Chitinophaga caseinilytica: one gene and its partners. The protein of the gene in region 3 interacts with the protein of the main gene of each other region in a pairwise test. Links are inferred from orthologs where the notes say so. Each region holds a gene or a part of one and is shown on either strand. Other genes may lie near its edges.

Region 1 (3,115 bases), 1.9 Mb from region 3 along the record:
TCAAATCCGACCGCGCACCCAAATACATCAACTCCCCGGAAAACGATATTTACGTCAAAAGCAAGGTGCTGTACGGCACCTACTTCGCCCGGCACGCCATCGACAAACTCGATGAATGCCTGCTGGTAGAAGGCTATACCGACGTCATCTCCCTGCACCAGGCCGGTATCGAAAACGTGGTAGCCTCTTCCGGCACATCGCTCACCACCGACCAGCTGCGGCTCATCAAGAAATACACCAACAACCTCACCATCCTGTACGATGGCGACAATGCCGGTGTGAAAGCCGCCCTCCGCGGGCTGGACATGGCCATCGAAGAAGGCCTGAACGTGAAGCTTGCCCTTATCCCCGATAACGAAGACCCCGACAGCTACGTCCGGAAGATCGGCGCGGAAGGTTTCCGGCAGTTCATAGCGGATAACAAACAGGATTTCGTCCTCTTCAAACTGCACGTTTCCATGAAGGAAGCGGGCAACGATACCACGCGCAAATCGCAACTCGTGAACGAGATCGCGGAAACCATCGCGCGGATCGATAAAGTCGAGGATTTCACCCGCCAGCAGGACTACATCCGCCAGTGCAGCCAGTTGCTGAAGATCGACGAAGAAAGGCTGGTAGACCTGGTCAACAAATTCATCCGCGAACGCCTTTCCAAACAGGCGCTCAACGAACAGAACAGCAACAAGAAAAAAGGCGGGTTCGATGCGCCGCCACCGGACGACGGTCCGTCCCTGGCCGAAATGTACCCCGAGTACTTCCCCGACGGAGCGGAAGCGCCGGCCGCGTCTACCGAAAACATTTTCAATACCTCCGAACGCCAGGAGCGCGAGCTCATCAAGATCCTGCTGCGGTTCGGCGATAAACTGTTCGACGACGAACAGCAGACCACCGTGGCGGATTATATCTTCCACCTCCCCTACGATTTCGAATCGCTGTCGGAAAACGAAATCGTGAAACGCATCCTGCGGGAATACAAGGAGCACTACGACCAGGGCTCCATTCCCGATAAAAAACTCTTCCTCTACCACCCGGACAATGACGTGGCGCGCAACGTGGCCATCATCCTCGAAGACAAGGAAGCCGAGCTGAGCGCCGCCTGGAGAGAGCGTTTCGAGATCAAGACCGTGTATGGCGACGATGCTTTCCGGCGCGATACCGTGAGCACCACCAATTACCTCATCATCCGCAAAATCCAGAAATTGATCGCAGAAAACCAGCAGGAAATGCAGACGGCGACCGATTTCGAGGCGCAGATCCGCTGCCTGGAGATGGACAAACATCTCAAGCAGATCATGAAGGAACTGACGGAAACGGTGGGCACGGTGATCTTCAAATAAAAAATGCAGCCTTTTCCGGCTGCACTTTCCCATTATTTTTTAAGGAATTATTTCCGTTCCCAGGTTTCGAACGTGAAGGCGTAGGCATGCTTTTCGTCGGCCGGGTGTTCCTGCGCGTGGACGCGCTTCCATTCCATCGGGTTGATGTCGGGGAAATACGCGTCGCCCTCCACGGTGGTGTGGACGCGGGTGAGGTAGATGCGCTGGATCTGGGGCCAGGCCTGGTTGATGATTTCCATCCCGCCGATCACGAAATATTCTTTCACATCGTCCTGGTCCGCCAGCTCGAGGGCGTCTGCCAGGGAATGCACGACGGAAACCCCGCTGGGCGCGTAATCGGTTTGCCGGGTGATGACGATGTTGTGGCGGCCTTTGAGGGTGGCGCCGCCCAGGGATTCGAAGGTTTTACGGCCCATGATGACCGGGAAACCGTAGGTGGTATTTTTGAAGAACTTGAAATCGTCGGGCAGTTTCCAGGGAAGCTGGTTGTTGATACCGATGACGTTATTCTCAGAAGCGGCTACTATTACGGAAATCATACGGCTACCGGGGCTTTGATGTGAGGGTGCGACTGGTAATTTTCCAGGGTGAAGTCTTCAAATTTGAAGGAGAAAATGTCTTTCACTTCCGGGTTGATTTTCATCGCCGGCAGGGGGAACGGTTCGCGTTCGAGCTGGAGGCGGGCTTGGTCGAAGTGGTTGTTGTACAGGTGAACGTCTCCGAAGCTGTGCACGAACTCACCCGGCTGGAGGCCGCAAACCTGTGCGATCATGAGCGTCAGCAGCGCGTAAGACGCGATGTTGAAGGGAACGCCGAGGAAAACGTCGGCACTGCGCTGGTAGAGCTGGCAGCTCAGTCTGCCATCTGCCACGTAGAACTGGAACAGGCAATGACAGGGGCTGAGGGCCATATCCGGCAGATCGGCCACGTTCCAGGCGTTTACGATGAGGCGGCGGGAGTCGGGGTTCTTTTTGATCTGGGCGATGACGTCGCTGATCTGGTCGAACGTTTTACCGTTGGCCCCTTCCCAGCTGCGCCATTGTTTACCGTATACCGGGCCGAGGTCCCCTTCCGCGTTGGCCCATTCGTCCCATATTTTGACCCCGTGCTCCTGGAGGTAGCGGACGTTCGTATCTCCCTGGAGGAACCACAGCAGTTCGTAAATGATGGATTTGAGGTGCAGTTTCTTGGTGGTGAGCATGGGGAAACCGGCCTGCAGATCGAACCGCATCTGGTAACCGAATACGCTCCGGGTGCCGGTGCCGGTACGGTCCGTTTTGTCGGCCCCGTGATCGAGAATATGTTGAAGAAGGTCTTTGTACTGTTGCATAGCTTCTGCAAACTTAATGGTAAATAGAGAATTACCGGCCAGTTTTCTCCTGACATATGTGGATAAGTGGCTGAAGCAGGATAGCAGGGCGATACAAATAGCGGGATGAAATAATATAACGGAATCCCCCCACATAAACAAATCTCGTTTTTCATAAATTTCGTTAATCTGCGAAGGTGCGACTTGCCCCGTCGTGTTACAACAGATCGAACCGAAAAATTAGCAGTGATTCCGACATTTAACCAATTGAAAAACAGCACTTGGAACTGAACCCGATTATGAGCATCACCATGTAATGGAAAACAGGACCTAACAAGCAGCTGGATCGAGCCAGGGGCAAGACAATTTCAGCACCGATGTATGTAGAAGAAAGGCCATATCACGTGAAGCGGGCAAATTCCCGCGCACTGTAGACGCAGGTACGCAATGATCAAACATGCAAAAGCAT
Region 2 (3,056 bases), 3.3 Mb from region 3 along the record:
CATATTCAGCTTGTCGAACACGTACGCCAGCGGGTCGCTCACGTGCTGGAACTCGGAATAATGCACCATGCCGGTGATCACGAGCGTCACCACCACGTAAATGATCGTGCAGATGATGAGGGAATAGATCATGGCACGGGGCATGTCGCGCTGCGGATTGGCGCTTTCTTCCGCCGTGGTGGAAATGGCATCGAACCCGATATAGGCGAAGAACACGGCCGAAACGCCCATCAGCACGCCGTTGAAGCCGTTGGGCATGAAGGGTTGCCAGTTGTCGGAATTGATATGGAACATCCCGATGGCGATCACTATGAGGAGGATCACGATCTTGAGGCCCACCATGAAATTGGCGCTTTTCTTACTCTCATGGATGCCTACATACGCCAGAATGGTGACGAGCACCACGATTATGAAAGCGGGAATGTTGAGGATGACGCGCAAGTTGCCGATGAAGGGCGCGGTGTTCCACGCGTCTCCGGCGGCGGCTTTGGCGGTATTGTAATCGGTAGTGAGGTACGCGGGGAGATGGATGCCCATCCCTTCAAGAACGTTGTTGAAATAACTGCTCCAGGAAATGGCTACCACGATGTTGCCGATGGAGTATTCGAGGATGAGCGCCCAGCCGATGATCCAGGCGGCCATTTCGCCGAAGGTAACGTACGAATAGGTATAGGCGCTCCCGGCCACGGGCACCCTGGAAGCAAACTCGGCGTAGCAAAGCGCGGTAAAGCCACAGGTAACGGCGGTGAGGAGGAACAGGAAAATAACCGCAGGTCCTCCATTAAAAGCCGCCTGCCCGATCGTGGAGAAGATCCCCGCTCCGATCACGGCCGCCACGCCCATCAGCGTGAGGTCGCGTACGGTGAGCACCTTCTTCAGGCCCGACATGTGCGCGTCGCCGTCTCCGGCTTTTGCTTCATGGAGAATGCTGGTCAGGGATTTTTTCCTGAAAAGCGAGTTAGACATTTGTTGCGTTTAAGGGTTGATATTAAAAAAGCCGTTACTGACGGCCAAAAACTGTCAATAACGGCCAAATATAAAAATAATCCTTACTCAATGTTGCCGGACGAGGAGAAAATCCGCCAGTTCGCGCAGGGGCTGCTTCCGGCCGGAGATCACCGCGATGGCATCGAGGTGCTCATAAGCGATCTGGGAGAAACGTTCTTTTTCCTTCTCGGCCCAGGCGTCTACCCGGCAATCGCGGAAGATCTGGAGCACGGAAGCTACCTTATCTGCCGGGCTGGTTTGCAGCAACTCGTGCAGTTTCTGGCGTTGGGTGCCGTTACATAGCTCGAGGGCTTTGAGGAGCAGGAAGGTTTTTTTGTTGACGAGGATGTCTCCACCCTGCTGCTTGCCGAATTTATCCGGGTCGCCGAATGCGTCGAGGTAATCGTCCTGGATCTGGAAGGCGATGCCCACGTTTTTGCCGAATTCGTACAGGTGCTGCTGGTTCCCTTCGCTCCCGCCGCCGCAAATGGCGCCCATCTGGAGACTGGCGGCCAGTAGCACGGAGGTTTTCAGGGCGATCATGTTCACATAGTCTTCATATTTCACCTGTTCGGGCGCCGTTTGCTCCATATCCATATCCAGCTGCTGCCCTTCGCATACTTCGCGGGCAGCGCGGTTGAACACGGAAACGATCTTCTGGCGGTACTTTCCGGCGATCTTGTTGAGATGTTCGTAGCTGTGGATGAGCATCACGTCGCCCGCGAGGATCGCTGCCGAATCGCTGTATTTCGTGTGGACGGTGGGCATCCCCCTGCGCAGGGGCGCCTTGTCCATGATATCGTCATGAATGAGCGTGAAATTGTGGAACAGTTCCACCGCGTTGGCGGCATGGAAGGCGTCCGGCTCCAGGTCGGCAAAGAGCTCGTTGCCCAGCAGGCAAAGCACGGGCCGGATGCGCTTGCCACCGATCCCCAGGATGTACTGGGCAGGATCGTACAGGTTGGCCGGGTGTTCGGGAAATTGTCTTTGACTGAACTGCTGTTCGAATTTCGCTGATAATTCTTTGAATGAATGCATCTTACTTCTTTTTCTTCCTTGATTTATGTTGCGGCGCCTTGCCTGTCTTCTTCCTGTTATCGCTCCGGTCGTTCCGCTCCGGCCGTTCGCTCCGCCCACTTTTCTTGAGCGGCGGCAGATCGCTGCCTTCTTCGACCAGTTCATAATCGAGCTGGCGTTTGGCCAAACTGGCGGATACCACGCGGATGGTCACTTTGTCGCCGATCCGGATGCGCTTGCCCGTTCTCATGCCGATGAGGGCATAATCGGTCTCGGAATGCTTGTAATCCTCCCGCAGCCCATGCACGCTGACCAGGCCTTCGCACTTCGCAAAAACGGTTTCCACCCAGAATCCGAAATGCGCCACGCCCGACACGATGCCTTCGAACGTTTCACCGATGAAATCCTGCATGTATTCCACCTGCTTGTACTTGTTGCCGGCCCTTTCCGCTTCCATGGCCTTACGTTCCATGTCAGAGGAGTGTTTGCAGCGTTTTTCGAGCTGCTTGTCGGGCTTGATGTCTCCCGCCAGCACTTGTGCCAGGATGCGGTGCACGAGCACGTCCGGGTAGCGGCGGATGGGCGAGGTGAAATGGCAGTAGTACGGGAACCCCAGGCCGTAGTGCCCGATGTTGTCGGACGTGTAAATGGCCTTGGCCATGGTACGGATGCCGAGGGTTTCCAGCACATGCTGTTCCGGTTTCCCTTTCACCAGAGTCAGCATCTTGTTGAAGGATGCAGCGATGGTATCGGGGCTCGTGGCGTCGAATTTATAGCCGAATTTACCTGCAAATACGGCAAAAACGTGCATTTTTTCTTCATCCGGCGTATCGTGGACCCGGTATGGGAACGGAACGGGATGGGTATTCACCTTTTGTTTGGACACGTATTCCGCCACCGTACGGTTCGCCAGCAGCATCAGTTCCTCGATCAGCTGGTGCGATTCGTCGCTTTCGTTGATCTTCACGCCCACGGGCTTGGCGTTCTCATCCAGCTGGAAGCGGACTTCCTGGCTCGAGAAATTAATAGCGCCGTCCTTGAACCGCGCGGCA
Region 3 (2,958 bases):
AAAGGCGACAGCGATCTGAGCGAGATTTCCAAAGGCCCGGCAGACATCGTCGTACTGTGCGACGTTCACGACAGCCGCGCAGCAGGGTCCGTAAAACGCTTCCCCAAAGCAAAATACTACCGGGATTACCGCGAAATGCTCGACAAAGAACACAAAAACATCGACGCGGTAACCGTTTCCAGCCCCGACCATAACCACGCCGTGCAAGCCATGGCCGCCATGCAGCTCGGCAAGCACGTATACGTTCAAAAACCCCTCACCCACGACATCTACGAAGCGCGCATGCTCACGCAGGCCGCAAAAAAATATAAAGTAGTTACCCAGATGGGCAACCAGGGCGCCTCCGGCGACGGCGTCCGCCAGCTCATGGAATGGTACAATGCCGACCTCATCGGCGATGTACATACCGTGTATTGCTGGACCAACCGCCCCGTATGGCCGCAGGGAATTCCCTGGCCTGCACAGCCCGGCACCAAACCGGCCGACCTCGACTGGAACCTCTGGCTGGGCACCGCCCCGCAAAAAGACTTCGTCGACAAACTCGTTCCGTTCAACTGGCGCGGCTGGTGGGATTACGGTACCGGCGCGCTCGGAGACATGGGCTGCCACATCGTGGAACCTCCTTTCCGCGTGCTCGGCCTCGGCTACCCCGTTTCCGCGGAAGCCAGCGTTGGCAGCGTGTATGTAGACGAATTCAAACAGGGCTATTTCCCGGAAAGCTGCCCCCCGTCTTCCCACGTGATCATGACTTTCGAAACGAAACGCGGCCCGTTGAAACTCCACTGGATGGACGGCGGCATCCAACCCGCGCGCCCCGAAGAGCTGGGCCCCAATGAAAGAATGGGCGACGGCGGCAACGGCGCCATTTTCGAAGGCACGAAAGGCAAGATGATGTGCGGAACCTATGGTATGTACCCTTCGCTGCTGCCTTCCAAACGCAATGCGGAAGTGAACGTGAAGCAAACCATCGCCCGCGTGCCCGAAGGCCATTACGTACAGTGGGTAAACGCGTGCATCGCCGGTTACGGTAAGAAAGAACTGTCGGCCCCCTTCGAGATCGCCGGCCCGCTCACCGAAACCATCCTCATGGGCAACCTCGCCATCCGCAGCTACGATATCCGCAAGCCCAAAGCCGACGGCAAAGGTTTCGACTATCCCGGCCGTTACATCAAACTGTTGTGGGATGGCCCGAACATGAAGATCACCAACTTCGACGAAGCCAACCAGTTCGTGAAGCGTACCTATCGCGACGGCTGGACGCTCGGTGCGTAAGAAGTTTTTACGAAATAGTAAGGGCGCCCCCGACCGGAGGCGCCCTTTTTCTTATAGATACGATACGCTACTTGTTCTAACGGAACAGTTCCTTGAAATCGCGCTTGAACTCTTGCCACTCGCTGTCGGCTTTCTTCAGCGATTTATCGAGCCCTTCCTTCGTTTTGTCCCACGCATCCACCGTGGCGTTTTTCACGTCATCCGCCGCTTTGGCGAGGTCTGCCCGGGCGGCTTCCAGTTTGGCCTGCGCTTTTTTGCTTTTCGCGCTGCCGTCTTTTTTCAGCTCTTCGATGCGCACGTCCAGCGAATCCATTTTTTCCTTGATGGAGGCCGATGCTTCATCTTTCTGCCGCTGGAACCAAGCGCCGGCGGTATCCGCTTTCTGTTCGAGGCCTTCCTGGATGGAATCTACCCCTTCGTGGATCTTCGCATTGGCGGAAGTATCCTCGCCGGTAGTGGCAGTTTTGTTCTGGCAGGCCGCAAAGATGGCGGCTGCACCGAGGGCGATGAGTATTTTCTTCATATACGTTGATTTTTAGGTGATTATTATTGTTTTACGGCGGTAAATGTCGCTAAAACGGAATCTCCGCGCTGAATGCTGAGGATATCCTTTTCGATGGTGTATTTATTGGTGTTTTGCAGCGCCTGGCTGAAAGCGTTTTCCACGTTCAGGGCCGGACAGGCCATTTGGGTGGAAATGATGTCGGACACGGCCAGCTCGCCGGTGGGCGTGGCCACGAATTTGCCGCCGAAGCCGTTGCAGCCGAGATGGCCGCGTACCTGCGACGAGGAATCCACGAATTGCATATAAATTTCCTTCCCCCAGTTGCTGGTGTCTTTAGGGCCGTTCACGATTTCCTTCAACACCCATTTGGTGCCGGAAAGCGGCCATGCGGGCGCCCCATCTGTCGTAACGGCGGCTGCCGCGGCGGCGGAATCGGTACCCGATTGCTGTTGGGAACTTTGGCAGGCGGCCAGTATGGCCAGGGCGGCAAGGGCGGGAAGCAGTAACTGTTTCATGATAGTGGTTTTATGGTGTATTTGTTTTTCTTATCAATCATCAAGCCATTTTAACGCCACGGCACCTTCAATTGTTGACTTCCATGGCCGGTAAGGGCTATTATGAAAAAAATCGGTAGGTTTGGGCCCTTACAAAATCTAACATATGAAGAAAAATCTATTCCTGTTGCTGCTTTTGCTGTCTGTCAAGCTGGTAAGAGCGGACGAGGGCATGTGGCTCCCTTACCTGCTGGGGCCGCAAACTTATGCCGACATGGTGAAGAAAGGATTGAAGCTGTCGAAAGACCAGTTGTACAGCATCAACAAATCATCCATTAAAGATGCCATTATCATTTTCGGTGGAGGTTGCACGGGAGAGATCGTGAGCAATGAAGGGCTGATCTTTACGAACCACCACTGTGGTTACGGCGCCATCGCGTCTGCCAGTTCGGTGGAACATAACTACCTGCGCGACGGCTTTTATGCCCGCAGCAAGCAGGAAGAGATCCCTGCCAAAGGGCTCTCCGTTCAGTTCCTCGTGCGTGTGGAAGACGTGACCGCCAAAGTGGAAGAAGCCATCAAAGGCACTACCCTGGCCGATCGCAACCCCAAGCTCCAGGCTGCTTACGGTGATATCGTGAAAGCCGCCACCGACGGCAACGGTTACGAAGCTAAAGTGGTGCCCAT

The links.
Region 1: the proteins of WJU22_RS04290 (region 3) and WJU22_RS12100 interact in binary tests that used the Escherichia coli proteins (3 or more experiments, as listed by UniProt). The link is inferred for Chitinophaga caseinilytica from one-to-one orthologs.
Region 2: the proteins of WJU22_RS04290 (region 3) and WJU22_RS17725 interact in binary tests that used the Escherichia coli proteins (3 or more experiments, as listed by UniProt). The link is inferred for Chitinophaga caseinilytica from one-to-one orthologs.

Annotation. Positions count from the first base shown.
Region 1 is NZ_CP150096.1:2,895,888-2,899,002, reverse strand. The notes cover bases 131-3,087. They hold WJU22_RS12100 (dihydrofolate reductase), read right to left. Parts: upstream 1,877-3,087; coding sequence 1,385-1,876; downstream 131-1,384. Other genes in these bases: WJU22_RS12095 (thymidylate synthase), read right to left, coding at 1,873-2,667; dnaG (DNA primase), read left to right, coding at 131-1,337. Also shown: more of dnaG, read left to right, coding at 1-130. UniProt on the Escherichia coli protein: Key enzyme in folate metabolism. Catalyzes an essential reaction for de novo glycine and purine synthesis, and for DNA precursor synthesis.
Region 2 is NZ_CP150096.1:4,315,559-4,318,614, reverse strand. Bases 40-2,937 are described here. They hold WJU22_RS17725 (polyprenyl synthetase family protein), read right to left. Parts: upstream 2,026-2,937; coding sequence 1,054-2,025; downstream 40-1,053. Other genes in these bases: rnr (ribonuclease R), read right to left, coding at 2,027-2,937; WJU22_RS17730 (amino acid permease), read right to left, coding at 40-966. Also shown: more of WJU22_RS17730, read right to left, coding at 1-39; more of rnr, read right to left, coding at 2,938-3,056.
Region 3 is NZ_CP150096.1:1,005,235-1,008,192, forward strand. The notes cover bases 73-2,872. They hold WJU22_RS04290 (hypothetical protein), read right to left. Parts: upstream 1,796-2,872; coding sequence 1,349-1,795; downstream 73-1,348. Other genes in these bases: WJU22_RS04285 (Gfo/Idh/MocA family oxidoreductase), read left to right, coding at 73-1,272; WJU22_RS04295 (META domain-containing protein), read right to left, coding at 1,819-2,292. Outside these bases: more of WJU22_RS04285, read left to right, coding at 1-72.